One region of the Pseudomonas sp. RSB 5.4 genome, then DNA from elsewhere that is predicted to be linked to it. Evidence: riboswitches for the same ligand, from Rfam matches in the RefSeq annotation. Region 1 holds a riboswitch; the other holds the start of a gene.
The links. A riboswitch is a leader RNA that binds a small molecule or an ion and turns the genes downstream of it on or off. The one in region 1 is predicted to bind cobalamin.
Positions count from the first base shown of each region.

Region 2: it holds a riboswitch for cobalamin, as region 1 does, so the genes downstream of both, cobO (cob(I)yrinic acid a,c-diamide adenosyltransferase) here and V9L13_RS08220 (CbtB domain-containing protein) in region 1, are expected to answer to the same signal.

Region 1 is NZ_CP146986.1:1,846,876-1,862,312, forward strand. Features, by position in the region: gene V9L13_RS08205 (AAA family ATPase) at 1-470, opposite strand, end outside; gene cobN (cobaltochelatase subunit CobN) at 614-4,462, opposite strand; gene cobW (cobalamin biosynthesis protein CobW) at 4,466-5,536, opposite strand; cobalamin riboswitch at 5,634-5,847, opposite strand; cobalamin riboswitch at 6,772-6,993, shown strand; gene V9L13_RS08220 (CbtB domain-containing protein) at 7,115-7,312, shown strand; gene V9L13_RS08225 (CbtA family protein) at 7,324-8,022, shown strand; gene V9L13_RS08230 (cobalamin biosynthesis protein) at 8,019-8,432, shown strand; gene cobM (precorrin-4 C(11)-methyltransferase) at 8,515-9,261, shown strand; gene nfuA (Fe-S biogenesis protein NfuA) at 9,435-10,019, opposite strand; gene V9L13_RS08245 (acyltransferase) at 10,077-11,102, opposite strand; gene V9L13_RS08250 (fatty acid cis/trans isomerase) at 11,287-13,569, opposite strand; gene metH (methionine synthase) at 13,726-15,437, shown strand, end outside.
Region 2 is NZ_CP146986.1:216,156-231,592, reverse strand. Features, by position in the region: gene V9L13_RS01040 (glutathione peroxidase) at 71-628, opposite strand; gene V9L13_RS01035 (hypothetical protein) at 682-807, opposite strand; gene V9L13_RS01030 (MFS transporter) at 804-2,012, opposite strand; gene V9L13_RS01025 (MarR family transcriptional regulator) at 2,066-2,470, opposite strand; gene V9L13_RS01020 (adenosylcobinamide-GDP ribazoletransferase) at 2,645-3,376, opposite strand; gene cobC (alpha-ribazole phosphatase family protein) at 3,378-3,953, opposite strand; gene cobT (nicotinate-nucleotide--dimethylbenzimidazole phosphoribosyltransferase) at 3,950-5,005, opposite strand; gene cobU (bifunctional adenosylcobinamide kinase/adenosylcobinamide-phosphate guanylyltransferase) at 5,002-5,523, opposite strand; gene V9L13_RS01000 (cobyric acid synthase) at 5,752-7,203, opposite strand; gene cobD (threonine-phosphate decarboxylase CobD) at 7,200-8,192, opposite strand; gene cbiB (adenosylcobinamide-phosphate synthase CbiB) at 8,185-9,093, opposite strand; gene bluB (5,6-dimethylbenzimidazole synthase) at 9,090-9,740, opposite strand; gene V9L13_RS00980 (cobyrinate a,c-diamide synthase) at 9,788-11,137, opposite strand; gene cobO (cob(I)yrinic acid a,c-diamide adenosyltransferase) at 11,134-11,745, opposite strand; cobalamin riboswitch at 11,826-12,056, opposite strand; gene V9L13_RS00970 (hypothetical protein) at 12,221-12,805, shown strand; gene V9L13_RS00965 (sorbosone dehydrogenase family protein) at 12,872-14,185, shown strand; gene V9L13_RS00960 (C40 family peptidase) at 14,315-14,851, opposite strand; gene V9L13_RS00955 (NlpC/P60 family protein) at 15,072-15,437, opposite strand, start outside.

The sequences.
Region 1 (15,437 bases):
GGCCGCAATTCGCCCTCTTCCGGGTTCATCGTGCCGATCAAGACGAACCGCGCCGAATGCCGATGGGAGATGCCGTCGCGTTCGATCAGGTTGGTGCCGCTGGCCGCCACATCAAGCAGCAGATCCACCAGATGATCGGGCAGCAGGTTCACTTCATCGACATAGAGCACACCGCCGTCAGCCTTGGCCAATACACCGGGAGAAAACTGCGCACGGCCTGCGCTCAGCGCCGCGTCGAGATCGAGGGTGCCGACCAGACGTTCTTCGGTGGCACCCAGCGGCAAGGTGACGAACTGCCCGCTCGCCAACAGATCGGCGAGGCCACGGGCCAGGGTCGATTTGGCCATGCCGCGCGGGCCTTCGATCAGCACGCCACCGATTTTCGGGTCGATGGCGGTGAGGTATAGCGCAAGTTTCAGGTCATCGGCGCCGACCACGGCGGAGAGCGGGAAATGCGGGGTGTCGGTCATCTTCAATACTCGGTCATGGTCGGAGTGAATGCATTTCAATGTAGGAGTGAGCCTGCTCGCGATAGCGGTGGGTCAGCGACAAATAGGTTTGCTGATACACCGCTATCGCGAGCAGGCTCACTCCTACAAGGGATTGTGGTGTGTCAGGTGTCTTCTTCTATATCCAGCAGCAGATTTTCCAGGGCCTCTTTGTAGACCCCGGGTTCCTGCCACATCCCGCGCTGCTGCGCTTCCAGCATGCGCTCGGTCATGTCGCGCAGCGCATGCGGATTGTGTTCGCGAACAAAATCCCGGGTCGCCGGATCGAGCAAATAAGCGTCGGCCAGCAACGCGTACTGATGATCGTCAATCAGCTGCGTGGTGGCATCGAAGGCGAACAGGTTATCGACCGTCGCCGCCAGCTCGAACGCGCCTTTATAGCCGTGGCGTTTGACCCCGTCGATCCATTTTGGATTGGCCGCCCGCGAGCGGATCACCCGGTTCAGTTCTTCTTTCAGGGTGCGGATTTTCGGCAGATCCGGCTGACTGTGATCGCCGTGATAACTGGCCGCTGCTTCCCCGCGCAGGGTTTCCACCGCCGCGAGCATGCCGCCCTGAAACTGGTAATAGTCGTTGGAGTCGAGCAGGTCATGCTCGCGATTGTCCTGGTTCTGTAGCACCGCCTGCACCTGGCTCAGACGCTGGACGAACTGCTCGCGGGCGGCGGTGCCTTCGTCCGCCCCGCCGTAAGCGTAGGCACCCCAGTTCAGGTAGACCTCGGCCAGATCCTCGCGACTCTGCCACAGGCGCCCGTCGATCGCGCCTTGCACACCGGCGCCGTAAGCCCCGGGCTTGGCGCCGAAGATCCGCCAGCCGGCCTGGCGCCGCGCCGCATCGGCATCCAGCCCGGATTGCAGCAGCGCTTCACGCTCGGCGCGCACTTTCGCCGCCAGCGGATTGAGGTCATCCGGTTCGTCCAGCGCCGCCACCGCTTGCACGGCCGCGTCGAACAGGCGAATCAGGTTGGCAAAGGCATCGCGGAAGAAGCCCGAGACCCGCAGTGTGACATCGACCCGTGGCCGGTCGAGCAGGCTCAGCGGCAGAATCTCGAAGTCATCGACGCGCTGACTGCCGGTGGCCCACACCGGACGCACGCCCATCAGCGCCATGGCCTGAACGATGTCGTCACCGCCGGTACGCATGGTCGCAGTGCCCCACACCGACAGACCGAGCTGACGCAGGTGATCGCCGTGATCCTGCAAGTGGCGCTCAAGGATCAACGTGGCGGACTGGAAACCGATGCGCCACGCGGTGGTGGTCGGCAGGTTGCGCACGTCCACCGAGTAGAAGTTGCGCCCGGTGGGCAACACGTCGAGACGGCCACGGCTGGGTGCGCCACTTGGGCCGGCGGGGACAAAGCGACCGCCGAGGGCGTCGAGCAGGCCGCGCATTTCAGCGGGACCGCAGGCGTCGAGGCGTGGGGCGACGACTTCGCGCAGGTTATCAATGATCGCGCTCACTTCAGCCCAACACGCCCCTTGTGGGAGCGAGCTTGCTCGCGAAAGCGTCGTGTCAGTCGTCATTGATATACCTGACCCACCGCTTTCGCGAGCAAGCTCGCTCCCACAGGGGATTTGTAGTGTTTGGGAAATCAGTTGGGTGGCGAACAGTTCAAGCCGTTCGCGGGTGTCGCCGGCGCTGCGCCAGACTTCGTCGCTGACGTTTTGCAGCGCTATCGGACGTGGGCCGTTCCAGGAATCGGCAAGCGCACAATCCAGCGGATCAAAGTCCAATTCAAACGCCTTGGCCAACGCCCGCAGCAAACTCGACTGCGCGCCCTTGCCGTCGCCACGCGGAATGCGCAGCAAGGCCAGCAACGTATCGATGCGCAAACGTCCGGTCGGCGACTCGCCGAAAATGTGCAGGCCATCGCGAATCTGCGATTCCTTCAGGTCACATAAATAGGTGTCCAGACGCGGCAGCCAGATCGCTGCATCGGCGTCGCTGTCCAGACCGGCGTCGAGTTGCAGTTCGCGGTCGATCTGCGTTTCGCGCACCAGTTGCAGAATGTCGCGCTGCAACTCCCGCGCACGACGCGGATCGAGCAGTTGCGCCTCGTAATATTCGTCGGCCAGCAGCTCCAGATTGCGCAACGGGCCGTAGGTTTCGGCGCGGGTCAGCGGCGGCATCAGGTGGTCGATGATCACCGCTTGCGTACGCCGTTTGGCCTGGGCGCCCTCGCCCGGGTCATTGACGATAAACGGATAGATGTTCGGCAGCGGCCCGAGCAACGCGTCCGGCCAGCAATTCTCCGAAAGCCCCACGCCCTTACCCGGCAGCCATTCGAGGTTGCCGTGCTTGCCGACGTGAATCACCGCGTGGGCACCGTAGGTGTTGCGCAGCCAGAAATAGAACGCCAGATAACCGTGCGGTGGCACCAGATCCGGGTCGTGGTACACCGCGCTCGGATCGACCTGATAACCGCGCGCCGGTTGAATGCCGACGAAGGTCAGGCCAAAACGCAGACCGGCGATCATCATCCGTCCGTCACGGCACATCGGATCGTTTTGCGGCGCGCCCCAGCGTTCCAGCACTGCCGCGCGATTGGCTTCCGGCAGCGCGTTGAACATCGCCAGATAGGCGTCCATCGCCAAGCTTTGCTGGCACGGACGCAGGTCAATGCTATCGAGGTCATTGCTGACGCCGCCGAGCAATTGCTGGATCAACGCGGTGCCGCTGTCCGGCAACTCAGCGGCCAGCGGAAAACCTTCCGCCTGCAACGCCCGCAGGATATTCAACGCTGCCGCTGGTGTGTCGAGACCGACGCCATTGCCGATCCGACCATCGCGGGTCGGGTAGTTAGCGAGGATCAGCGCGATGCGTTTTTCCGCGTTCGGCAGCCGCGCCAGATCGCTCCAGCGCCGGGCCAGTTCGGCGACGAAATCCATGCGCTCGGGTTGCGCCCGGTAGCAGACCACGTCGGACTGACTGCGCTCACTGCGCCAGGCCAGATCCTTGAAGCTGATCGGACGGCTGATGATGCGCCCATCAAGTTCCGGCAAGGCGATGTGCATCGCCAGATCCCGTGGCCCGAGGCCCTGCTCGCTGTCGCGCCAGCCCGGTTCGTTGTCTTGGGCGCAGATCGCCTGAATCACCGGAATATTGCGCCGGAACGGCCGCAGGTGCGGGGCTTCCGGACTGGATTGCGCGAAGCCGGTGGTGTTGAGAATCACCGCCGCCTCGACCTCATCCAGCCAGTCCTCGACCACACTCAGGCAGCCGGGTTCTTTCAGGCTGGCGACGGCAATCGGCAACGGATTAAGCCCCGCCGCCTGCAAGCGCTGGCAGAACACATCGATGAACGCGGTGTTGGCCGCTTGCAAATGCGAGCGATAAAACAACACCGCCGTCACCGGGCGACCCGGCTGCCAATCGGCTTGCCAGTCGCTCAGTGCGGCGGTGTTTTTCTGTGGGTGGTAAATCGCCGTACGCGGCAGCGCTTGCGGCTCGCCCCAGGCGTAATCCCGCGCCAGCCAGCGGTTGGCCAGACAACGAAAGAAATCCAGCGCATTGCCCATGCCGCCCTGACGCAGGAACTGCCAGAGGCGGTCGCGATCTTCGGCGGGCACGGTGCTCAGGTCGCTGAGTTCCGGGTCGGGACGGTCATCACCGGGCACCAGAATCACCTGCACGCCGCGCTCGGACAATTCCACCAGACGCTCGACGCCGTAACGCCAATAGGCGATGCCGCCGTGCAGCGAAATCAGAATGACCTTGGCGTGACGCAACACCTCATCGACATACAGATCGACCGAGGCGTGATTCTGCACCTGCATCGGATTGGCCAGGCGCAGGCTCGGGTAATCCTCGGGCAGTTGCTGCGCCGCTTCGGCGAGCAGCGCCAGGCTGGAATCGCCGCTGCACAGGATCACCAGCTCGGCGGGGGTTTGTCCAAGGTCGGCAATGTTGTCATCCGACACGAAACCGCCGGGCTGGGTCCTGAGCAGGTGCATGGCTTAAACGCTGAGCGCGGCGCGCAGTTGCGCTTCGAGTTGCGCAGCGTCGAGTTCCTGACCGATCAGCACCAGACGGGTGACGCGCGCCTCGTCAGCGCCCCACTGACGGTCGAAGTGCTTGTCGAAACGCGTGCCCACGCCCTGAATCAACAGGCGCATCGGCTTGTTCGGAATCGCCGCGAAGCCCTTCACGCGCAGGATGCCGTGCTTGACCACCAATTGCGTCAGCGCGTCGAGCAGCAGGCTTTCGTCGGCTTGCGGCAGTTCGATCGAGATCGAATCGAAGGCGTCGTGATCGTGGTCATCGTGATCGTCATCACCGTCGTGGTGGTGGTCGTGATGACTGTGGCGGCTGTCGATGTGTTCTTCAGAGCCGGCGCCGAGGCCGATCAGCACGTCCAGCGGCAGGCGACCGTTGCTGGCTTCGATGATTTTTACTGCGGGCGGCAGTTCTTCGGCGACTTCCAGGCGTACGCGAGCCAGATCTTCCGCGCTGGTCTGGTCGGCCTTGTTCAGGATCACCAGGTCGGCGCTGGCCAGTTGGTCGGCGAACAACTCATGAAGTGGCGATTCGTGATCGAGGTTCGGATCGAGTTTGCGCTGGGCATCGACCTGATCCGGGAACGCGGCAAACGTGCCAGCGGCCACGGCCGGGCTGTCGACCACGGTGATCACCGCGTCAACGGTGCAGGCGCTGCGGATTTCCGGCCACTGGAACGCTTGAACCAGCGGTTTTGGCAGGGCCAGGCCAGAGGTTTCGATCAGGATGTGGTCGAGATCGCCGCGACGGGCGACCAGTTCGCGCATCACCGGGAAGAATTCTTCCTGAACCGTGCAGCACAGGCAGCCGTTGGCCAGTTCATAGACGCGGCCGGTGGCTTCTTCTTCGGTGCAGCCGATGGTGCATTGCTTGAGGATTTCACCGTCGATGCCCAGTTCGCCGAACTCGTTGACGATCACGGCGATGCGACGGCCCTGAGCGTTGTCGAGCATGTGTCGCAGCAAGGTGGTTTTGCCCGAGCCGAGAAAACCGGTGACGATGGTGACGGGGAGTTTGGCCAGTGTTTTCATCGGATGCCCTTTGGCAAGGTGGCGGGCATACGGGACGAGATCCGCTGCGAACGCGCGCGCGGAAGAATTCGCCACCGGATCACCCCGCCCGGTTGTAGTGAGAAATCTGTGACGAGGCAGGTCTCCTGGCTGACGGTGTTCAGGCCTTGGGCCCGGCATTCGCTGCGCCTTCCCGCTGGCTCTGTGGATTGAGCTGGCAGTGGCGTGGCAACGAATTTCACCGTTCACAGTTGCGGGGGCAGCCGCGGCTTTGACCGCGTTCCCTTCTTAGCTTCGGCGTGGGCCGAAGAACCTCGAAAGCGCAAGGCTACGCATGGCTTGAGGATGGGTCAATGTTTGGATTGGGGGCATATCCGTTTCTGCGGGTGTCGCCGCTGGCGGTTTCGCTCTTACAGCGAGTCACCTTTTCCAAACGCCGAAAAGGTAACCCAAAAGGCTTTGCCCCGGCGTACGGCACTTCGCTGAGGCTCAGTGTTCCCTCGCTACGGTGCCCATCAGGGGGCATCGCCTCCGGTTTGCTTCGCTGCACCTCCTCTCGATGGATGCGGCTTCGCCGCATGGCGCTGCGCGCCTACCCCCCTGATGGACACCTTCGCTCGGCCTGCCGAAGGGGCTGAAGATCAAAAGCCACATCAAAAGCCACATCAAAAACCAAAGCCAAAGCAGATCAAAAGATCACAGCCTTCGGCAGTTCCTGCATGGCACTGGATGCATTCAGTTAGAAATTGGTCGGCTGACAGGCCGCCTTCGCGAGCAAGCCCGCTCCCACAGTTGGGCCAGGTGCATCAGCAAGAGATTGGTCGGCTGACAGGCCGCCATCGCCAGCGGGCTGGCTCCTACAGTCTAGATTGCGTGCAGCCCTGCGGCGAAGCCGCCCCACTCAACACAATGAGCGTTAGCTCGAGTACCGCTTTTGATTTTGATCTGAGGGCCCGTCGGCAGGCTGAGTGGAGGGATTTATCCGGGGGTGGGAGCGTAGCGACCGTTTGGCGCAGCCAAACACAGCGAGAGGAGGTGCAGCGAAGCAAACCGTAGGCGCTGCCCCCCGGATGAATCCCGGAGCGAAGGAACCCGAGCCTAGGCGAGGGCCGAACGTCAGGGCATAGACCTTTTGGTTACTTTTGGGGCGTTTGCCAAAAGTGACCCGCCGTAAGGGCGGAACCCTAAGAGGCCGTTACCGCAGCAACGGATATACCCACCCCACTCAATTGACTCAAATCCCCAACCCATGCTCTCCTACACAACTTGTTACGGGTGCCCTTCACAGGGTGAAACGGGAAACCGGTGAATCATGTGCTTTACTCAAAGCCATGTCAGTCCGGTGCTGCCCCCGCAACGGTAAGCGAGCGAAGCGTCAAATCCACTGTGCCGTACGGCATGGGAAGGTGATGCTTGCAGGTCGGCCTGACGCCAACCCCTCGTGAGCCCGGAGACCGGCCCGCAACACACAGTGCGCATTTTGCGTCGCTGAACATAACAAACCCGCGGTGGGCGGGCGCTGTTCGAACCTCTGCGTGCCCGACTCGCAGGGGTTTTCATGCGCTCTATCAACCCGCTGACACTCCAGAGGGAAGCGCCATGTCAATCATCAGCAGCACCGGCAGCAACACCGACAAAATCTCCAGCACCTCCACGTTGAGCCAACGCCTGACCGCCGCCATTTTCGCGTCGATCCTGGGTGCAAGCCTCGTGTACTTCGCCGGCTTCTCGCACATCGAAGCGGTGCACAACGCCGCTCACGATACCCGCCACAGCGCCGCGTTCCCGTGCCACTGAGACCTGCCGACATGATCAAGCGTATTGCGCAAACCGCAGGTTTCACCGGTCTGCTGGCCGCCCTGCTGCTGACTCTGCTGCAAAGTTTCTGGGTCTCGCCACTGATTCTGCAGGCCGAAACCTTCGAGAAGTCCGAACCGGTGGCCGTTCACGAACACGCCGCCGGCACAGCCGCACACACTCACGACGCCGAAGCCTGGGAGCCGGAAAACGGCTGGCAGCGCGTGGTCTCGACCACCGGCGGCAATCTGGTGGTGGCGGTCGGTTTCGCCCTGATGCTCGCGGGTCTATACACCCTGCGCGCACCGACCAAAACCTCGCAGGGCCTGCTCTGGGGCCTGGCCGGTTACGCGACCTTCGTCCTCGCGCCAACCCTCGGCCTGCCGCCTGAACTGCCGGGCACCGCGGCGGCCGATCTGGCTTCGCGGCAAACGTGGTGGATCGGCACCGCCGCCTCCACCGCAGTCGGCCTGGCCTTGATCGTGTTCAGCCGTCACTGGCTGATGAAACTGCTGGGCGTGGCGATCCTTGCCGTGCCGCACGTGATTGGCGCACCGCAACCGGAAGTGCACTCGATGCTCGCCCCGGAAGCGCTGGAAGCCCAGTTCAAAATCGCTTCGCAGTTGACCAACGTGGCTTTCTGGCTGGCCCTGGGCCTGATCAGCGCCTGGTTGTTCCGCCGCAAAAGCGCTGCTCAATACCACGCATGACCGATGACCGCGCAGCGCCGACCTTCGTGGTCGGTCTGGGCTGCCAGCGCGGCTGCCCGGCCAGTACGCTGCGCGCGTTACTCGATCAGGCATTACAGGCGCATCGCATCGAACTGGAAGCGGTCAAGGCATTGGCCAGCATCGATTTGAAGCGCGATGAGCCAGGTTTGCAGGAGCTGGCCGCGCAACTGGCCTTGCCGCTGTTGTATTTCAGCAGCGACGAACTGGCCAGTTACCAGCAGCGACTCAGTCACCATTCTCAGATCGCCTATGAGCGCACCGGTTGCTACGGGGTAGCGGAAAGTGCCGCCCTGGCCCTTGCCGAGCAGTTGATCCAGGCACCGGCAAAGCTGCTGATTTCCCGGCAGAAATACGCTCAGGCGACACTGGCATTGGCCGGCGCCGCGTAAAATCCCGATAATCCCCCCCGTTTGATCATGAGCAATCTTCATCTGAAGCGTTGCGCTGCCCCGTTTTTCACAGGATTTCTTCATGACCGTCTACTTCATCGGCGCCGGCCCCGGCGACCCGGAATTGATCACTGTCAAAGGCCAGCGGCTGATCCGCAGTTGCCCGGTGATCATCTACGCAGGTTCGCTGGTCCCGGCCGCCGTGCTGGAGGGGCATCAGGCCGAAACCGTGGTCAACAGCGCCGAATTGCATCTGGAGCAGATCATTGAATTGATCAAAACCGCCCATGCCAAGGGCCAGGATGTGGCGCGGGTGCATTCGGGTGATCCAAGCCTGTATGGCGCGATTGGCGAGCAGATTCGTTATCTGCGCGAATTGCAGATTCCGTTCGAGATCATTCCCGGCGTGACGGCTACGGCTGCTTGCGCAGCTTTGCTAGGCACGGAACTGACGCTGCCGGACGTTTCGCAGAGCGTGATTCTGACTCGTTACGCCGATAAAACTGCGATGCCGGCGGGTGAGGAACTGAGCAGTCTGGCGCAACACGGCGCAACCATGGCGATTCACCTGGGGGTCAATCATCTGCAGAAGATCATTGGCGAACTGCTGCCACATTACGGCGCGGATTGCCCGATTGCGGTGATTCACCGGGCGACTTGGCCGGATCAGGATTGGGTGATGGGGACGCTGGAGGATATTGCCGCGAAGGTTGCGGCCAAGGGGTTTCGGCGTACGGCGTTGATTCTGGTTGGACGGGTGTTGGGGAGTGAGGTGTTTAGCGAGTCGTCGCTGTATCGTGCGGGGCATGCGCACCTCTACAGACCCTGAAAGCAATTGTGGCGAGGGAGCTTGCTCCCGCCGGATCGCGGAGCGATCCCAAAACCGGACAACCCATTCATCACGGGTAAATGCATTGTCCGATTTGTGACTGCTTCGCAGTCAGGCGGGAGCAAGCTCCCTCGCCACAGCACCGTTTTTCATGTTCGCAGTGAACACCTTACTCAGTAGTAGGCGTTTTCTTTCTGCGTGTGGTCGGTCACGTCGCGAACACCTTTGAGCTCTGGGATACGCTCGAGCAAGGTGCGTTCGATGCCCTCCTTCAGGGTCACGTCGGCCTGGCCGCAGCCTTGGCAGCCGCCGCCGAACTGCAGCACGGCGATGCCGTCCTCAACCACATCGATCAGGCTGACCTGACCGCCGTGGCTGGCCAGCCCCGGGTTGATTTCGGTTTGCAGGTAGTAGTTGATGCGCTCGTTGACCGGGCTGTCGGCGTTGACCATCGGTACTTTGGCGTTTGGCGCCTTGATGGTCAGCTGGCCGCCCATGCGGTCGGTGGCGTAATCGACGACGGCATCGTCGAGGAACGCTTCGCTGAACGAGTCGATGTAAGCGGTGAAGCTTTTCAGCCCCAGCGCGGTATCTTCAGGCTTTTCTTCGCCCGGCTTGCAGTAGGCAATGCAGGTTTCGGCGTACTGGGTGCCAGGCTGGGTGATGAAGACGCGGATGCCGATACCCGGGGTGTTCTGCTTGGAGAGCAGATCGGCCAGGTAATCGTGGGCGGCGTCGGTAATGGTAATAGCGGTCATGGAAACTCCTCGCAGGCTTGGGCGCAGTTTACGCCAATCATCGCGCGGCACAAAGTCCTAGTATTTTTGTCGGGAAAGCTCGGCAGCCGATTGACCGACGGGTTCGCGATCAATCCGCGCTTTAAGCCACTGATAGCTGCGTTTTTCCACCCATTCGTAACTCAGCCACGAGCCTACGCCGATGGCCAGAGCACAGAAAACGAACATCAGATACGGGTTGATCCCGTAGCGCCGCGCAATAAAACCACCTGCCGACAGCACCAGTACGTGCATCAGGTATACCGAATAGGAACAGTCACCGAGCCATTTCATCACCCGACTGCGCTCGACGTAGCGTTCCAGTGCGATACAGGACATCACCAGCACCGCACTCGGCACGCCCCAGTTCAACAGCCTTGGCGCTGGCGCCAGGTGATAGATCGCCAACAACGCGGCACCCATCGCCACCAGCGGCAGCCACAGCCCCGCGCCGATCCAGCCCCGGCGATACAGCACGCCAATGCCGATCCCCAGCAAAAACTCGTAAACGATGTCCGAACGGTAGAACTCATTGAGCCAGCCGAACGCCTGGCACGCCGAAAACAGCAACGCGGCGACCACCAGCAAGCGCAACTGCCAGCGGAACACCAGCGCGCATGCAAACAACACATAAAAGAACATTTCGTAGTTGAGCGTCCAGCCGACATTCAGCGTCGGATAAATCCCGTAGCCGCCGGGGTTTTGCGCAGGGATGAATAACAACGACGCGAGGAAATGCGCCCAATCCACCGTCTGATCCGGCAACATCGGCCGGGCGAACACCACCAGCAACGCCATCAGCAGCGTGTACAGCCAATACGCCGGGACAATGCGAAACAGCCGATAGAGCAGAAACCGCGCCGGGGGCAACGCTTTGCTTTCGGTAGACAGGAAGATCACCAGCCCGCTGATGACGAAAAAGATATCGACGCCGACTGCGCCTTTGTCGATGAAGAACTGCCCGACCGGGCCGCGCGCCTTGAAATCGAAGAAAATCTGCATGAAGTGGTGGCAGACCACGGTCCACGCGGCAAGCGCCCGCAGGGCCTGCACTGAAATCAACATGATCGGCTCCTGTCCACAACTCTCAAAACCACCGCCGATCCCTTGTAGGAGTGAGCCTGCTCGCGATGACGGCATGTCAGGCGACAACCATTCTGAATGGACTGACACCATCGCGAGCAGGCTCACTCCTACAGAGAATGTGCGGTGTTGCTAAGAGTTGGGACAGCAGGCCAGCCCCAAACGATCAAAGATTCTCGTAGCGGTTCATGTCCAGCACGCCCTCTTCCACTGGATCGGTTTCGTGGAGGTATTGGCTCAGGTCGTGGAAATAGAACCAGAACTGCGGATGACTGCGACGAATCCCCCAGCGTTCGACGATTTTCTCGAAGCGCTCGGCATCCTTGGCGGTTTCCATGGCATCGACAAACTCCGGTACTTGCTCGGCCGGAATGTTGAAGATGAAGTTCGGATAGCTGCTGAGCACGCCCGGATAGAGGGTCAAGGTGTCCAGCCCCGGTTGATAGCGCAGCGATTCCCCCAGCAGGAACGCCACGTTACTGTGCGCGCGATTGCGCAGCAGGCTGTACATCTCGCGTTTCCCGCTGCGGGTTTCGATGCGCAGCATGGTCGCTTCCGGCAACTGGTCGATGACCTTCAAACCGGCGGCCGGACGTGACGTCAGGCGACTCAGCGCCTGCTCGGCATTTTGCAGGGCCGGGTCGATATTCGGCCGCGAGCAGTAGGCGCCGTCACAGCGGTTGATCGGATCGGGCCGCGCATTCAGATCGCCGTAACGCGCCAGCAACTGCATGGCGAAGTCGTATTTCGGGTCCTTCGGATCGAGTTTCAGCGCGGTCGGCTTGTCGTCATCGATGGCTTCGTAGTCGAGCCACATCTTGAACTGGCCGCTGCTCTGATACCAATCGTCGAGGTAGTCCTCGCGGGAATCGGCCGGCATCAGGCGCAGGAAATTCTGTTCGGCGCCGTTGCGGATCAGGTCGAAATACAGGCGGGTCTGCGCCTGATGGGAAACGTTGCCGAACACATCGAAGTTGACCGCCAACTGGTAATAGGTGCGCTCCAGCAGCGGATAGTCGAACAGCCACATCGTTTGTGGCACTTCGCCGATCAGGCCTTTGGTCACCGAGGCGCTGTCGAAGTGACGGAAAATGCTCAGCAGCGCGTTGTCGTTGCCGGCCCACAGCGTCGACCAACTCGGCGCCGGTAAATCGGCGTAGCTGTCGCGACGCAGCGCTTCGTACTTGTTTCGTTTGTCGCGGTAGTTGTGCCACAGACTCAGGACGCTGCCGACGTCATCGTTCTGACCTGGCATCGCCAGCAGCGGCGTGGCCTGGCCGCGATAGACCGGGTCGGTGATGTACAGGTCGTGTTCCGGCGCCTGGAACAGCGCCCAGAAGTTGTCGCGGATCACGTCCGTCGCAATCTGCCCACGGCACACCGGCCCACGAATGAAGGTGCGTACGAAGTATTCGGCGTTATCGAGCATGAACTGATAGCGCGCCTGCGCCGGAATCGCCTCAAAGGTCGCAAACGGGTTGGCCCGACTCTGCGGGCCGTAACCCGGCAACGCACTGACCTGCCAGTTGCCGCTGTAGAACAGGCTCTTGACCCGCGCCATCTTCGCCGCGCTCAGCGGATAGGTGATGTGGGTCTTGTGCACGATCACCCCTTGCACCGGCCACAAACGGTAGTAAACCTGAGTGCCCGGGTCGTCATTCGGGCGGCGGGTGGCGATCAGGTCGATCGGCTGGCCAGTCGGCGTGCGCGAACGCACCCACTGGAAGTAATGCCCAGGCTCACCGTCCTTGAAATAGAGGTGCGCGAGGAACCAGTGTTCGAACAACCAACGCCCAACCAGGCTTTCCCGCGCCCCCGGCTGGTTGAGCAGGTTTTCCCACTGGACGATTTGCAGCGCTTCTTTGGCGCTCGGCGCCAGACCTTGCTCGTCGATCGGCGCACCGGATGCCAGCCAGCGTTGCAGGGTCTGGTATTGCTGATCGGTCAGGCCGGTCACCGCCAGCGGCATGCCTTCTTTCGGGTGGGCGCCGGCATAGCCTGCAAACTCGGCGGGCATCGCGCACATGTTTTCCCGTTGCAGGCCGAGGACGATGTCTTCCGGCAGTTTGGCGTTGGGCGTCAGCGGGGTTTTGTGGCCCAGTTCCAGCATCCGCGCCATCAATGCGGCCTGACTGCCTTGGGCATCAAGTACCGAATAGAAGCCTTTCTGCTGCCAGGCACGTTTGCCGAAGGCGTCGTAGAACAATCGAGTGGTCGGCGCGGCTTGAGTACGCTCGCCATCGTAGACCGGCATCTTGCTCGCGCCCCGCCCTGCACCTTCGCCGCTGCCCAGATTGAGCTGGCAGGCAGAGTCGTAGCAGGCATGGCAGGCCACGCATTTCTCGGTGAAGATTGGCTGAATATCTCGGGTATAAGAGATCGCGGGCTCTTGCGCAACGGCGCCGCAGCTTAAGAACAGCATGAAAATGCTGATGACGCGGTACGACATGCCCATGATCCCGATCCTGAAAAAAAACGCCGCGATTCTACAGTATGACGCCCGTACCAACATGAGCGATATTCATGCAAAACCACCACACGCTCCAAAACCACACAGGTTTGTTATGATCCCGGCCCTTCGTCATGGTCTTTTCGAGTAGTCCCAATGTCCGATCGCAGCGTCCGTCTTCAAGCTCTCAAGCAAGCCCTCAAAGAGCGCATCCTGATTCTCGACGGCGGCATGGGCACGATGATCCAGAGCTACAAGCTCGAAGAACAGGATTATCGCGGCAAACGCTTCGCTGACTGGCCGAGTGACGTCAAGGGCAACAACGATCTGTTGGTGATCACCCGTCCGGACGTGATCGGCGGCATCGAAAAGGCTTATCTGGATGCCGGCGCCGACATTCTGGAAACCAACACCTTCAACGCCACGCGCATTTCCATGGCCGACTACGGCATGGAAGAGCTGGCGTACGAATTAAACGTAGAAGGCGCACGACTGGCGCGCAAGGTGGCTGACGCCAAGACCGCCGAGAACCCGGACAAGCCGCGCTTCGTCGCCGGCGTGCTCGGCCCTACCAGCCGCACCTGCTCGCTGTCGCCTGACGTAAACAACCCCGGCTACCGCAACGTCACCTTTGATGAACTGGTGGAGAACTACACCGAGGCCACCAAGGGCCTGATCGAGGGCGGCGTCGACCTGATCCTGATCGAAACCATCTTCGACACCCTCAACGCCAAAGCCGCGATCTTCGCTGTGCAAGGCGTGTTCGAAGAGCTGCACATTGAACTGCCGATCATGATTTCCGGGACCATCACCGATGCGTCCGGCCGCACCCTCTCGGGCCAGACCACCGAAGCGTTCTGGAACTCCGTGGCCCACGCCAAGCCAATTTCGGTCGGCCTCAACTGCGCCCTCGGCGCCAGTGAGCTGCGTCCGTACCTGGAAGAGCTGTCGAACAAGGCCAGCACCCACGTTTCGGCGCACCCGAACGCCGGTCTGCCGAACGAATTCGGCGAGTACGACGAGTTGCCGGTGGACACCGCCAAGGTCATCGAAGAATTCGCCCAGAGCGGTTTCCTCAACATCGTCGGCGGTTGCTGCGGCACCACGCCGGGCCACATCGAAGCCATCGCCAAGGCCGTGGCCGGTTACGCACCGCGGCAAATTCCGGACATCCCCAAGGCTTGCCGCCTGTCGGGCCTGGAGCCGTTCACCATCGATCGCAGCTCGCTGTTCGTCAACGTCGGCGAGCGCACCAACATCACCGGTTCCGCCAAGTTCGCCCGTCTGATCCGTGAGGACAACTACACCGAAGCCCTGGAAGTCGCCCTGCAGCAGGTCGAGGCCGGCGCGCAGGTGATCGACATCAACATGGACGAAGGCATGCTCGATTCGAAGAAGGCCATGGTGACCTTCCTCAATCTGATCGCCGGCGAGCCGGACATCTCCCGCGTACCGATCATGATCGACTCCTCGAAATGGGAAGTGATCGAAGCGGGTCTGAAGTGCATTCAGGGCAAGGGCATCGTCAACTCGATCAGCATGAAAGAAGGCGTCGAGCAGTTCATCCACCACGCCAAACTGTGCAAACGCTACGGCGCTGCAGTAGTGGTGATGGCGTTCGACGAAGCCGGCCAGGCCGACACCGAAGCGCGCAAGAAAGAAATCTGCAAACGCTCCTACGACATTCTGGTCAACGAAGTCGGCTTCCCGCCGGAAGACATCATCTTCGACCCGAACATCTTCGCCGTGGCCACCGGCATCGAAGAACACAACAACTACGCTGTGGACTTCATCAACGCCTGTGCCTACATCCGCGACGAACTGCCGTATGCGCTGAGTTCCGGCGGCGTGTCCAACGTGTCGTTCTC
Region 2 (15,437 bases), 1.6 Mb from region 1:
CATCCAGCACAAGTGCTGAATGATCCGCAGCCTGCGCGAACAAGCCCGCTCCCACAAAAAGCGTGTGTTATCAGTTGAGCGGTTTTGAGGCGATGGCCTTTTCAACTGCCGCAATAAACTCCGGATCATCGGGTTTGGTCAGGCTGGAGAAATTCGCGATCACCTTGCCCTGACGATCAATCACGTACTTGTAGAAATTCCACTTCGGCGCGCTGCTCTGCTCGGCCAGCACCTTGAACAGATGAGTAGCGTCGTCGCCACGGACTTTCTGCGGTTCGGTCATGGTGAAGGTCACGCCGTAATTGGCGTAGCAGACCTTGGCGGTTTCGGCGCTGTCCTTGGACTCCTGCTTGAAGTCGTTGGACGGTACGCCGAGCATTTCCAGGCCTTGCGCCTTGTAGTGCTGATTGAGCGCTTCGAGGCCCTCGAACTGTGGGGCGAAGCCACAGAAACTGGCGGTATTGACCACCACCAGCGGCTTGCCGGCGTAGCGCTGGCACAGGTCGACGGATTCCTTGGCGCGCAACTTGGGCAACGAGCCTTGCAGCGCCTCCGGACAGTCAGCCGCCTGGGCCAGTCCGGTCAACACCATCAACAACGCGGGTAAAGCACACCAGCGCATGAACATGTCGGGCATCCTTGATGCGGTTATCAGACATCGACGTTACTCGCCCTCCAAGCCTACAAGCAAGCGCCCATGCCCAACTGCATCAATGCCAGGCCGCCCTGATGCCAGCCCCACCACACCAGCGCCAGCAACAGCGCGCCGAGTGCGATGAAGGCGATTCGCGGCCAGGAACGCTTCATACGGCGCCGACAGCCGGTTGCAGACGCGCCACCGGACGCTCGCGCACCGGCCAGTTCAGCGCGGCGGCCAGCAGGCTCAAGAGAATCGCCACTTGCCAGATCAAGTCATAACTCCCGGTACGGTCATACACCACCCCACCCAGCCAGCCGCCGAGGAACGAGCCGAGCTGATGGAACAGGAACACGATACCGCCGAGCATGGACAGGTTACGCACGCCAAACAAGGTCGCGACCGTACCGTTGGTCAAAGGCACCGTCGACAGCCACAGGAAGCCCATGGCCATGCCGAACAGGTACGCCGAGGTCGTCGTCACCGGCAGCCAGAGGAACAGCACGATCACCACCGCCCGCAACAGGTACAACGCCGTCAGCAGACGCGGCTTGGACATGCGCCCGCCGAGCCATCCAGCGGTGTAAGTGCCAAAGATATTGAACAGTCCGATCAGCGCCAGCACCGTAGTGCCAACCGTGGCGGGCAGATGCTGATCAACCAGATAGGCCGGCAAATGCACGCCAATGAATACCACCTGAAAACCGCAGACGAAAAAGCCGAACGCCAACAACCAGAAACCCGAGTGCGAGCAGGCCTCACGTAACGCTTCGGACAGGGTTTGCTCGTGGCCCAGCACCGGCAACGGCTTGTCCTTGAGCATGCTCACCAGCGGCACGATCAGCGCCACCAGCAGGCCAAGCACCAGCAGCGCCGCCGACCAGCCGAGCCAGCCGATCAAACCCAGCGTGCCCGGCAACATCGCAAACTGGCCGAACGAACCGGCAGCACTGGCGATGCCCATGCCCATGCTGCGTTTTTCCGGCGGCACGGCACGCCCAACCACACCGAGAATCACCGAGAACGAGGTGCCAGACAGGCCGATACCGATCAACAGACCGGCACTCAGCGACAGGGTCAGCGCCGAATCGGACAAACCCATGCACACCAGACCCACGGCATACAGCACGCCGCCGACCAACACCACTTTCGCCGCACCGAAACGGTCAGCCAGCGCGCCCGTGAACGGCTGCGCCAGGCCCCAGATCAGGTTCTGCAGGGCGATGGCGAAGGCGAACACTTCGCGCCCCCAGCCGAACTGCGCACTCATCGGCGACAGGAACAGACCGAAGCCGTGCCGCACGCCCAACGACAACGCCAGAATCAGCGCACTTCCCAGCAACACCCAACCGCACGTACGCCACATCGATGTCATTGTTATTCTCCGTTCGCGGGTATATACCCGCTTAAAACCGGAAAAACCGGCCTTCAGGCCAGTTCGTCCAACAGTCGCAGCAAGGTTTCACGCTTCTCGGCGCCCAGCCGATCGATCAATCGCTGTTGCGCCGCTTCCCAGGCCGGCAGGGCCGCCGCAAGGCGCTGTGCACCGGTTTCGGTGAGCCGGACGATGCGATTACGCATGTCCTCGCCCTCGGCCAGCGCCACCAACCCTTCACCTTCGAGCACCCGCAGATTGCGCCCCAGGGTGCTGCGATCCAGGCCCATGGCTTCGGCCAGTTCCGAGATGCTCGGTTGATCCAGACGCTGCAGGTTGCACAGCAAAGAATACTGGGCAACGTTGATCCCGAAGCCGTCGAGAGCGCCGTCGTAATGCCTGCTGACGCCACGAGCGGCGCGACGCAGGTTGGTGCACAAACACTGAGAAGGAAGCATGATGCGTGTATATACCCGCGACTGTGTTAAATCAAGTTACACATGAGTTTATCAATAAGCTTTGTGCCGTCTGACACACCGCCTTCGCGAGCAAGCCCGCTCCCACAGGGGAATGCATTGCAAATGTGGGAGCGGGCTTGCTCGCGAAGAGGCCGGTACTGTCATAGAAATATCTCAGACCAACACCACTCCAACCAACACCGCCATTTCCAGCAATTCCAGCAACGCCCCCGCCGTATCGCCCGTAGTCCCGCCCAACCGCCGCATCATCACCTGCCGCAGCCAGACAAACCCAACGAACGCGACAACCAGCGCAACAATCGCTGTCACCCCGGCAATCAGCAAGCAGGCCAGCGCACTCGCCACTAGCACCCACCAACCGGCCCGGCGCGGCACATGATCAGCCAACGCCTGCCCCAACCCACCCGCCCGCACATATGGCGTGGTCAGAAACAGCCCCAGCAACGCCGCACGTCCCAGCAACGGCACGATGAGCAACATCAGCGCATGCCCTTGCTCGATCAGCGCCAGCAACGCGCAGAACTTCAGCAGCAATACCAACACCAGCGTCACCACGGCAATCGGCCCGCTGCGCGGATCTTTCATGATCGTCAGCGTGCGCTCGCGATCACCGAAGCCACCGAGCCAGGCATCGGCGCTGTCAGCCAGACCATCGAGGTGCAGCGCCCCGCTGAGCAGCACCCACACCGTCAGCAACAGCGCCGCATGCAGCAGCAACGGCGCGCCGCTCAATGCCAGGTTCAACACCCAGAGGATCACCCCGAACAGCAGCCCCACCAGCGGATAAAACAGCAGCGAACGCCCGAGCTGTTCCGGCTGCGGCATCCCTGGCAGACGAATCGGCAAGCTGCTGAGAAATTGCAGAGCGATCCACAGTGGCAGCATCTCAGTGACCTTCCTTCAGCACGCCATCGGCTTCGACGCTGAGCGCGAACAGCGCAGCATGCGCGACTTCGACATTGAGCAACTGCTCTCGCGGCAAACCACGCGCCTGCGCCAGCAGCAGGCGCATCACGCCGCCATGACTGATCAACAACACGCGCTCGCCGGTATAGGCCTGATGCAAACGCGCCACCGCGCCGAGCACGCGAGCCGCAAAATCACTGACAGGTTCGCCCTGCGGCGGCGTGAAGGCATATGGATCGGCCCAGAACAGCCCCAGCGCCTCGGCATCAGTCTCCATCAACGCCGCTGCGCTCTGCCCTTCCCAGGCACCGAAATGCAATTCCTGCAGATCCTTGTCCAAATGAACCGGCAGATTCAATTGCTCGCCCAGCTCGGCAGCAAACCGCGCACACCGCTGCAGCGGCGAACTGACCAGCCGGTCCCACGGCCCACCCGCCACCACGGCGGCACGCATCTGTGCCCAGCCTTTTTCAGTCAGCGCATCATCGAGGCTGCCGCGCAAACCGCCGCCCAGTTCAGTCTCACCGTGGCGCAGCAGGTCCAGACGCAACGTCATGCCGGACGATCCGCCACCGCGGCTTCGGCGAACGTCGCCATTTGCCCGTGCAGGTCGCAGGCCAGACGCAACAGCGGCACAGCCAACGCCGCCCCACTGCCCTCGCCCAGACGCAAGCCAAGCTCCAGCAGCGGTTCAGCGTTGAGGGTTTCCAGCACGTGGCGATGGCCCGGCTCGGCGCCACGGTGGCCGAACAGCAGCCACTCGCGGCAGGCCGGATTCAGCCGCACCGCCACCAGCGCAGCGACCGTGCAGATAAAGCCGTCGACCAGCACCGCGACGCCTTCCTGCGCACAGGCCAGATACGCGCCGACCAGTGCGGCGATTTCAAAACCGCCGAGGTTGAACAGGGTTTGCAGCGCATCGCCACGTTGCGCCGAGTGCAGCGCCAGTGCGCGCTCGATCACTTGCGCTTTATGGCTGACGCCCTCGGCATTCAACCCGGTGCCGGGACCGGTCAAGTGCACCACCGGACAATCGAGCAAGGCACAGGCCAGCGCACTGGCGGCGGTGGTGTTGCCGATGCCCATTTCGCCGCCAATGAACAACTGTGCGCCAGCAGCTTTGGCCCGCAGCACGCTGTCACGACCGGCCTGCAACGCGAGTTCGCCCTGTGCCTGGGTCATCGCCGCGCCTTTGGCGAAATTCGCTGTGCCCGGGCCGATATTCAGATGCAGTACGCCCGGCAGATTCAACGACGGTGTCACCGTGCCCAGATCGACCACTTCCAGACGCGCATCGAGCTGCCGCGCCAACACGCTGATTGCCGCACCGCCGCTGACGAAGTTGAGCAACATCTGCCCGGTGACTTCCTGCGGGAACGCCGAAACACCTTCCGCGACCACGCCATGATCGCCGGCAAAAATTGCGATCCACACCTGTTCAATCGTCGGTTTGATCTGCCCCTGCAATCCGGCCAGTTGCACCGCCACGGTTTCGAGGCGACCGAGGGAGCCGGCCGGTTTGGTCAGTTGCTGTTGGCGCGCCGCCGCCTGTTCAACGATCTCCGCATTCACGGATTGGCACGGGTTCAACCACCACGCTTGGGTCATAACGCAGGTCCTTTCAGGGTCAGGGGCAGGCCGGCGACGGTCAGGACGACTCGCTGACAACGCTCGGCCAGAGCTTGATGCAGCCAACCGGCTTCATCGACGTAGCGGCGAGTCAATTCGCCCAGCGGCACGACACCCATTCCGGTCTCGTTGCTGACAAAAATGATTTCTCCCGGCAATGACGCCAGGCAGTCCAGCAGGGCTTCGCGCTCGGCAGCGAGACGCGCGGCGTCATCGAGCATCAGCAGATTGGTCAGCCACAGCGTCAGGCAATCCACCAGCAGGCAACGCTCGGCGCTGGCGTTTTCACGCAGGACACGGGCCAGTTGCAGCGGCTCTTCGATCAGCGTCCACTCCACAGGACGCCGCGCGCGGTGATGGGCGACGCGTTCATTCATCTCGCCGTCCAGCGGCTGGCTGGTGGCGATGTAAGTGACCGCCAGGTGGCTGGCGCTGGCGAGTTTTTCCGCCAGGCGACTTTTGCCGGAGCGGGCGCCGCCGAGGATCAGTTGGAGCATGGGGACATCCTGAAAATTATGTGTTGAGGCAATCGCCCTCTTCGCGGGCAAGCCCGCTCCCACAGTGACCGCAGTGGCTGAAACACCTCACTCCCCTGTGGAGGATGGAGGTGTCCTGTCATTTATGTATTGAGGCAACCGGCCCCTTCGCGAGCAGGCTCGCTCCCACTTGGGAATGCGTTCCAAAGTGGGAGCGAGCCTGCTCGCGAAGAGGCCGTAACAGCCAGCCTAAATCCCGCAGAGCTGACGCAGCAGCCCGGTATCCAGATGCTGCTCCACCAGATCCGCCAGCCGCTCGATATCGCGCTCGCGCAAGCCGTGGTAATCCACCTCCTGCACATCGCTCAACCCGGCCCAGCGCAGCAACGCGGCACTGGCTTGCGGTGATTCGAACAAGCCATGCAGATAAGTGCCGAACACCTGCCCATCCAGACTCTGCGCGCCGTCGCAACGACCGTCATCCAGATGCACGGCCGGACTCTCGAGCGCCGGCCCCACCGTCACGCCCGCATGGATTTCATAGCCACTGACCTCGGCGTTTTCCAGCGCCAGATGCCCGCGCACATTGCGCAATTGCTTCTCGGCTTCCAGCGTGGTTTCGAACGCCAGCAAACCCAGTCCGACACTGGATCCCGGCGCGCCTTCCAGGCCCAGCGGATCGTGTACTTGCTCGCCAAGCATTTGCAGACCGCCACAAATCCCCAGCAACTTGCCGCCATAACGCAGGTGCCGATTGATTGCCGCATCCCAGCCATTGGCGCGCAGATACGCGAGGTCGCTGCGCACGCTTTTCGAGCCGGGCAGGATGATCAAGTCGGCAGCCGGAATCGCCTGCCCCGGGCCGATGAATTGCAGATCGACCTGCGGATGCAAACGCAGCGGATCAAAGTCAGTGTGATTGCTGATGCGCGGCAGCACCGGCACCACCACTTTCAGCACTTGCTCGGCCTTGTCGGTCTGGCGCTGGTCGATGCCGTCCTCGGCTTCCAGGTGCAGATCCATCACGTACGGCAGCACGCCGACCACCGGTTTGCCGGTGCGCTGTTCCAGCCAGTCGAGGCCCGGTTGCAGCAAGGCGATGTCACCGCGAAAACGGTTGATGATGAAGCCCTTGACCCGCGCCTGTTCGCTCGGCGACAGCAGTTCAAGCGTGCCGACCAGATGAGCGAAAACGCCGCCGCGATTGATGTCGGCGATCAGCAGCACCGGGCAATCCACCGCTTCGGCAAAGCCCATGTTGGCGATGTCACCGGCACGCAGATTGATCTCGGCCGGCGAGCCAGCGCCTTCGACCATCACCAGCGGATACGCTGCGCTGAGTCGCTGGTGCGACGCGAGCACAGCTTGCATGGCGATGGCTTTGTAGTCGTGATACGCCACCGCGTTCATGCTGGTGACCGCGCGGCCATGGATGATCACCTGCGCGCCGGTGTCGCTGTTGGGCTTGAGCAGCACCGGGTTCATGTCGGTGTGCGGTTCGAGGTGCGCCGCTTGCGCCTGCACCGCCTGCGCTCGACCGATCTCGCCGCCGTCGGCGGTCACTGCACTGTTGAGCGCCATGTTTTGCGGCTTGAACGGCACCACCGCCACACCCTGACGGGTGGCCCAGCGGCACAGCGCCGTCACCAGCGTGCTTTTACCGGCGTCGGACGTGGTGCCTTGCACCATCAGGGTGGTCATTTCGATTCCTTGGCAAAGGCTTGCAGCGCCTGTTCGAGACGCGCTTCTTCAGCGGCGTTGGCCGGCAGGCCGAAACGCAGGCTGCTGTTGTGGGTGAAGATGCGCAGGAGGATGCCGCGTCGGGCCATGAATTCGTGCAGCGCAGGCGCGTGCTCGGTGATCAGCCACTGAAACAACGCGCAACCGCCGTGGGGTTTGAAGCCGTAGCGCTCCAGCAGCAGCGCCAGACGTTCACTGGCTTCATCGCTGCGAATACGTTGCCGGGTGTGCGCTTCGGTGTCTTGCAGACAGGCCTGACCGAGCACCCGTGTCGGCCCGCTGACCGCCCAAGGTCCGACCTGTTCGGCGAGCAATCTGAGCAATTTGCGCTCGGCCAGCACAAAGCCCAGACGCACTCCGGCCAGACCGAAAAACTTGCCGAACGAGCGCAGCACAATCAAACCGATCTGGTGGGTATGCGGCGCCAGACTCAGCTGCGGCGTGTTGTCCATGAACGCTTCATCGACCACCAGCCAGCCGCCACGCTGAGCCAGCCGCGCGTGCCAATCGAGCAGCCGCGCCGGGGTCAGGCTCAGGCCTGTGGGGTTGTTCGGATTGACCACCACCAGCACGTCGAGGCTGTCGAGAAAGAATTCGACTTCCTGCTCCAGCACTTCGCGCACGATGTAACCGCTGCGGCGCCAGGCTTCGGCGTGCTCGGCATAACACGGCGACAACACGCCGACCTTGCCGGCGCGGCGCAAGCGCGGCAGCAACTGGATCGCCATTTGCGAACCGGCCACCGGCAGCACCTGCGAGGCGCCGTAGTAATCGCACGCGGCCTGCTCCAGCCCGTCATCGGTTTCCGGCAAGCGTGCCCAGGCGCGCAACGGAATCTCCGGCACCGCAAATGGCCACGGCGCGAGGCCACTGGACAGGTCGAGCCAGTCAGCCTCGGCAATCCCGTAATCGAGTGCAGCCTTGCGCAGCCGGCCACCGTGCTCAAGCATAGAATTCAGCCCCCACGCAGAGAATCAGCAGCCATAACCATACCCCGCGCTGGACCAATTGCCAGCCGCGATCAATCGAATCGGCATCGGCTGGCGGACCTTCACCCAGTTGTGGACGCTCATGCAGTTCGCCGTGATAGATCGCTGGCCCGCCCAGTTCGACACCCAATGCACCGGCGCCAGCCGCCATCACCGGACCGGCGTTAGGGCTGTCCCATTGCGGCCCCTGATTGCGCCAGCATTGCCAGGCAAGTCGGGTGTTGCCCAGCAGCGCGTAGGTCAGCGCCACCAGCCGTGCCGGAATGTAATTGAGCACGTCGTCGATTTTTGCCGCGCACCAGCCGAAGCGCTCGAAGCGTTCGTTGCGATAGCCCCACATCGCGTCGAGGGTATTGCTCAGGCGATAGAGCACCACCCCCGGCGCGCCGGCCACGACAAACCAGAACAGCGCGGCGAACACCGCGTCACTGCCGTTTTCCAGCACCGATTCAGTCGCGGCGCGAGCGACGGCGGTGCTGTCCAGTTCGCTGGTCTGGCGACTGACCAGATAGCCGACGCGTTTGCGCGCCTCTTGCAGATCATCAGCGCGCAAGGCCGCGGCTACCGGCGCGACATGCTCACCGAGGCTGCGCATGCCAAGGGCGCAATACAGCGCCAGAATCTCGACGATCCAGCCCACGTACGGTGCCCAGGAAAACGCGGTGGCGAGCAAGGTCAGCGGCAACACGGCGATCACCCACGCAGTGACCCCGTGACTGCGCCAGCCACGCCCGCCCGCATTGAAACGGCGCTCGATGCGCCCGGCAAAATTGCCGAACGCCACCAGCGGATGCCAGCGTTTCGGTTCACCCAGCAGCGCATCCAGCGCGACCGCGGCGACACTCAACAACGCCACACTCATTGACTCACTCCCCAATAATTTTCGTACAGCAACTCATTGAGCGGGCGCGCCTGCGCCCACCCTTCGAGTACCAGCATCGGCGCCGGATAGAATTCCTTGACCGGGCCCAGGCACAACACTGCCAGCGGCTTGGCCCCGGCCGGCAACTGCAGCAGATCGGCCAGTGCCTGCGGTTCGAACAGTGAAACCCAGCCCATGCCCAGTCCTTCGGCGCGGGACGCCAGCCACAAATTCTGGATCGCGCAGGACAGCGAAGCCATGTCCATTTCCGGCAGCGTACGACGACCGAAAATGTGTTTTTCGCGATCATCCATCAACGCTGCGACCAGCACTTCGGCGCAGTCGTTGATGCCTTCGACCTTGAGTTTCATGAACTCATCGCTGCGCTCGCCGAGGGCTTCGGCGGTGCGGATGCGTTCTTCTTCGACGAGATGCTGAATCTGCCCGCGCAAGGCGCGATCGCTGATGCGGATGAAGCGCCACGGCTGCATCAGGCCGACGCTGGGCGCCTGATGCGCGGCTTCGAGCAGGCGGCGCAACAGCTCTGGCTCGACCGTGCCGCCAGTGAAGTGGCGCATGTCGCGGCGTTCGGCGATGGCTTTATAGATCGCTGTGCGCTCGGCCTCGGAATATGCGTTGTCGGTCATGGCCTCTTCGCGAGCAAGCTCGCTCCCACATTGGACGGGGTGCTTGCTCAAGAAACGCGATCCCCTGTGGGAGCGAGCTTGCTCGCGAAGGCGACCTTGAGGTCTGGCGCAAATAATGCGGCAATCGCAGTCGGATTCGACGGAAAGTAGAAATGCACGTACGACGCAGTCATCCGCCCCTCCCGATAAACCGCCTCCGCCCCGCGCCCGCCATTCGGACTCAGGCCTCGGGCAATCGGCGTCAGCTCGGTACTGGTCAGGGAATGGTGATAGGTGTGACCGCGCAACGAACCTTCCGGCAAATCCACCGCTTGCAGTGCCAGTGCCGCCAGACGTTTTTGCATCACCGCCTCACCGCGCAGCAGCCCGACCAGTTCGGCACGGGTGCCGTCAACGTCGGTCAACGCGTCGAGCAGATAGAGCATGCCGCCGCATTCGGCGAGCAACGGCTTGCCGGCGGCGTGGTGCGCACGGATCGCGTCGAGCATCGAGGTGTTTTGCGCCAGCGCGACATGGTGCAATTCCGGGTAACCACCGGGCAGATACAGACTGTCGGCCTCGGGCAGTTGGGTATCGCGGATCGGCGAGAAGAAGCTCAACTCGGCGCCCATCGCCCGCAGCAGATCGAGACTGGCGCCATAGGTGAAGGCAAAAGCCTCATCGCGAGCGACAGCAATGCGCACGCCGTCGAGCAGCGGTTCAGCAGGGATCACTTCGGGCGCGGCGAATGCCACGGCCGGTGGCAGCGCTACCTCGCAACTGCTGGCCAAGGCTTCGGCGGCGGCGTCGAGACGCAGATCCAGATCATTCAGTTCACTGGCCTGCACCAGACCGAGATGGCGGCTCGGCAACTCGATCCCGGTTTCCCGGGACAATGCGCCGTACCAGCGCAAACCTTCGGTGAGGCTGCCTTCGAGCAATTGCGCATGACGCAAAGTGCCGACACGGTTGGCCAGCACGCCAGCGAACGGCAGATCCGGCTGATAACGCGCCAGCCCCAGCGCCAACGCGCCAAAGGTCTGGGCCATGGCGGTACCGTCGATCACGCCGAGTACCGGCACGCCGAAATGCCGCGCCAGATCGGCGCTGGACGGCGTGCCGTCGAACAGGCCCATCACGCCTTCGATCAGGATCAGATCGGCTTCGGCGGCGGCTTCCCACAACAGGCGGCGGCTTTCTTGCTCGCCGACCATCCACATGTCCAGTTGATACACCGGCGCACCGCTGGCGCGCTCGAGAATCATCGGGTCGAGAAAGTCCGGGCCGCACTTGAACACGCGCACCTTGCGCCCCTGGTTGCGATGCAAGCGAGCGAGCGCGGCAGTGACGGTGGTCTTGCCCTGACCGGAGGCCGGCGCGGCGATGAGTACCGCCGGGCAGTGACGTGGTTGATTCAAAGTTCGACGCCTTTCTGCGCTTTGATGCCGGCCTGGAAGGCGTGTTTGAGCATGCCCATTTCGGTGACGGTATCGCCCATCTCGATCATTTCCGGCTTGGCCGCGCGACCGGTGACGATCACGTGTTGCATCGGCGGACGCGCCTGCAAGTCACTGAGCACCTGATCCAGATCGAGGTAGCCGTGCTTGAGCGCGATATTCAGCTCGTCCAGCACCACCAGGCCAATCGACGGATCGCGCAGCAACTCGCGGGATACGGCCCACGCGGCTTCGGCGGCGGCGATGTCACGTTGGCGGTCCTGGGTTTCCCAAGTGAAGCCCTCGCCCATCACGTGAAAGCGCACTTGCTCGGGGAAGCGGCGGAAGAACAGTTCTTCGCCCGTGCTGTTGCGACCTTTGATGAACTGCACCACGCCGCACTGCATGCCGTGGCCCATGGCGCGGGCGAGCATGCCGAACGCCGAGCTGCTTTTACCTTTGCCATTGCCGGTCAACACCAGCACCAGGCCGCATTCGTCAGGCGAATTGGCGATGCGTTCGTCGATCACGGCTTTTTTGCGCTGCATACGCGCCAGATGGCGTTCGTCGCGCTCGGGGGAATCGGTCATGGGGGAGCTCTCCGTTGAGGCTGGATAACGGCGGGCAGGCACAAGAATAGACGGCAAAAAGCCTGGCATCGCCCACCGTGATGCCGCTGGATGGATCAGGCCGGTCTCCGGGCTCATGAGCGGCGAATCGCCTGACTGCGCGCCTTCCCGCGTCGTCGACACAGTGGCTCAATGCACAGTTTTCACTCATTTACCGTTGCGGGGGCAGCGCCGGGATCGTGATCGTTCTTCGCCTGAAGACAACCCTCACCGGCTTCCCTGTTTCACTCTGTCGACACAGGTCACAGAGCACCTGAAACAAGCCGCGAAGGTTAGAGGGTTGGGGGTGGAGCGTCAATTAAAGAGGGGGCCCTCGGGCGAATAACTGCCGCCGATCAATTATCTGACGCCAATCTTGTGCCACACTGAGACAAGTGATATCAAAGAGCCATGCTTTTGGTTGAAAAAGCACATCACAACAATAAGGATGATGACGATGCAAGGCATGATCATCAGCAACCCGCGCCTGGAATTCCTGCGCCCGATGCTTGAACGCTGGTTTGACTGTATCGACCGCTACAACGCTGTACGCGGCGACAACGACACCCCTTACTGGCATGACGAGAAAGCCAATCTCGGACTGCTCTCCGCGGCGGCATGGATGGCCGAGCTGGTAACCCTTTGCGATACCGCCACCCGCAAACAGAACGAGGACGGCGAACGCAACGCCCGCGCCGACCTGTTCATCGCCGGGGCCGAAGACCGCGCCTACCTTCAGGCGACCCAGCGCTGGCCGCGAGTCAACAACCTCAACCTGACCCAGGCTCTGCTGGAGATCACCAGCGACGCCAAACGCATCAGTTTTGCCAGCGACCTCAAGCTCGGCTGCCTGTTCGTCGCCCCGCAGAAGGCCCAGCACAGCGCCAGCCCCGAAGAGTTGCAGGACATGGTTGACGACCTGCAAAAGGAACACTGCTGCGCAGTAGCCTGGTATTTCCCCTATGCCTACCGCAAATTGCGCAGCGAAGCGGGCAACTATCACCCGGGCATCGCCGTGCTGTTCAAAGAGGCCCGCGGTTGAGCGGTTGAACCATCGGGTGCGCGCGCTCCTCTATGATTAGGCATGCATTCATAGGGAAGATCAGTAATGCGCAAAACCCAACTCGCTCTCGTCATCGCCCTCGCCGGAGGGCTCGCCGCCTGTGGTGAATCCTCCAGCCTGCAAGTTTCCGACGGCACCGGCCCGTCACCGAAACTGCCTGAACCGAACAAAACCCTGATCCCGACGGTGAACATCGCCCCGGCGATCGGCTGGCCCGCCGGCGGCAAACCGACCGCTGCAGCCGGCACGCAAGTGGCAGCGTTTGCCGAAGGCCTCGACCATCCGCGCTGGCTCTATGTCCTGCCCAACGGCGACGTGCTGGTGGCGGAAACCAACGCCCCACCGAAACCCGATGACAGCACCGGCATTCGTGGCTGGGTGATGAAGAAAGTCATGGGCAAGGCCGGTGCTGGCGTGCCGAGCCCGAACCGCATCACCCTGCTGCGCGACGCCGACCACGATGGCGTGGCCGAAACGCGCACGGTGTTTCTACAAAACCTCAATTCGCCGTTTGGCATGACCCTGGTCGGCAATGACCTGTACGTCGCTGACACCGATCGCCTGCTGCGCTTCCACTACGAACCCGGCGCGACCGAGATCAAGACGCAGCCGATCAAGGTCACCGACCTGCCGGGCGGCACCCTGAACCACCACTGGACCAAGAACGTCATCGCCAGCAAGGACGGCAGCAAGCTTTACGTCACCGTCGGTTCGAACAGCAACGTCGGCGAGAATGGTCTGGATAAAGAAGAAGGTCGCGCAGCGATCTGGGAAGTCGATCGTGCCACCGGCAACCACCGGATTTTCGCCTCGGGCATCCGCAACCCCAACGGTCTTGCCTGGGAACCCACCACGGGTGCGCTGTGGACAGCGGTGAATGAGCGTGACGAAATCGGCAGCGACCTGGTGCCGGACTACATCACCTCGGTCAAGGACGGCGGTTTTTACGGCTGGCCATTCAGCTATTACGGTCAACACGTGGATGTGCGAGTAAAACCGCAGAATCCGGATCTGGTGGCCAAAGCCATCGCCCCGGACTACGCCGTTGGCCCGCACACCGCCTCGCTGGGCCTGACGTTCGCCGATGGCAACAGCCTGCCGGCGCAATTCAAGGAGGGCGCCTTCATCGGCCAGCACGGCTCGTGGAACCGCAAACCGCACAGTGGCTACAAAGTGATTTTCGTACCGTTCGCCGCCGGCAAACCGAACGGACAACCGATCGATGTGCTGACCGGGTTCCTCGACAAGGATGAGAACGCCTTGGGCCGCCCGGTGGGCGTGGTGATCGACCAGCAAGGTGGTTTGCTGGTGGCGGATGATGTGGGGAACAAGGTGTGGCGGGTGTCGTCCGCTAAATAAATCAGGGCCCGACACATAACAAATGTGGGAGCGGGCTTGCTCGCGAAAGCACCAGGTCATTCAACATCATGGGTGAATGACACACCGCATTCGCGAGCAAGCCCGCTCCCACATTTAGATTTTCAACGTTTACGGGTTATGCGCCAGGTGCTCCGGCTGCAACACCCGCTTGGCACTCAGATACGCCTTCTGCCAGTACGCCTTCGACAGGCTGTCCAGCTTCACCGTGCCGCCCGTCGCCGGCGCATGCACGAAACGCCCTTCCCCGACGTAGATCCCCGCATGACTGACCTGCGAGCCGCCGTTGGTGGCGAAGAAGATCAGGTCGCCGGCCTGCAACCCCTCTTTGCCGACATTCGGCGCCTGCATCACGATCATCTCGCGGGTGGAGCGCGGCAACGAGATACCGGCGGCATCGCGGTAGACGAAACCGATCAGGCCACTGCAATCAAACCCGGAGTCTGGTGTGTTGCCGCCCCAGCGATAAGGCGTGCCGACCAGGCCCAGCGCGCGAAACAGCACGTCTTCAGCAGCAGGCGAAAAAGCTTGGGAAGGCCCGAACACCACCGGGGCGCGTACGACGGGCGCAGGCGGCGGAGTGCGGCTGGCACAGGCGCTGAGCAGCGCTGCGAAGAAGATCACTGTGAGGCGGGCCGACATCGTCATAAGCAGAACATCCCGATCTGGCTGCGGCTTTCTCTGCCGAACGGACAGAAACAAAACCGCCTGCGGAGCACGCAGGCGGTTTGCCATCAATATAGATACAGGATTCTAGCGGCTACGCGGCAAACTTCAAGTAAGACTTTAACTTCACCTTGTAAAGTCTAGGTCTACTCCCTGGCCGGGCACCGTTTTTGTCGCCACGGACGTGGCGACAACGGAGGAATTACTTGCGAGCGGTGACCACGGTCGGTGCCATCGCTAGGGCGCGTTTGGCTTCGATGAAGGTCTTGCTCCAGTAGCTGTCACCCAGGCTGTCGATGCGAACACCGCCGCTGCGACGACTGCTGGAGTGGATGAACTGGTTGTCACCCAGGTAGATCCCGGCGTGACTCACACGACCGCGACGACCATTGGTGGCGAAGAACAGCAGATCGCCCGGCTCAAGGTTGCTGCGCGAGACCAGAGGGGCGTCCACGTTGATCATCTCGCGTGTGGAGCGCGGCAGATTCATGCCGGCTTCTTCGCGGAACAGGTAACCGATGAAACCGCTGCAATCGAAACCGGCTTCAGAGGTACCGCCGAAACGGTA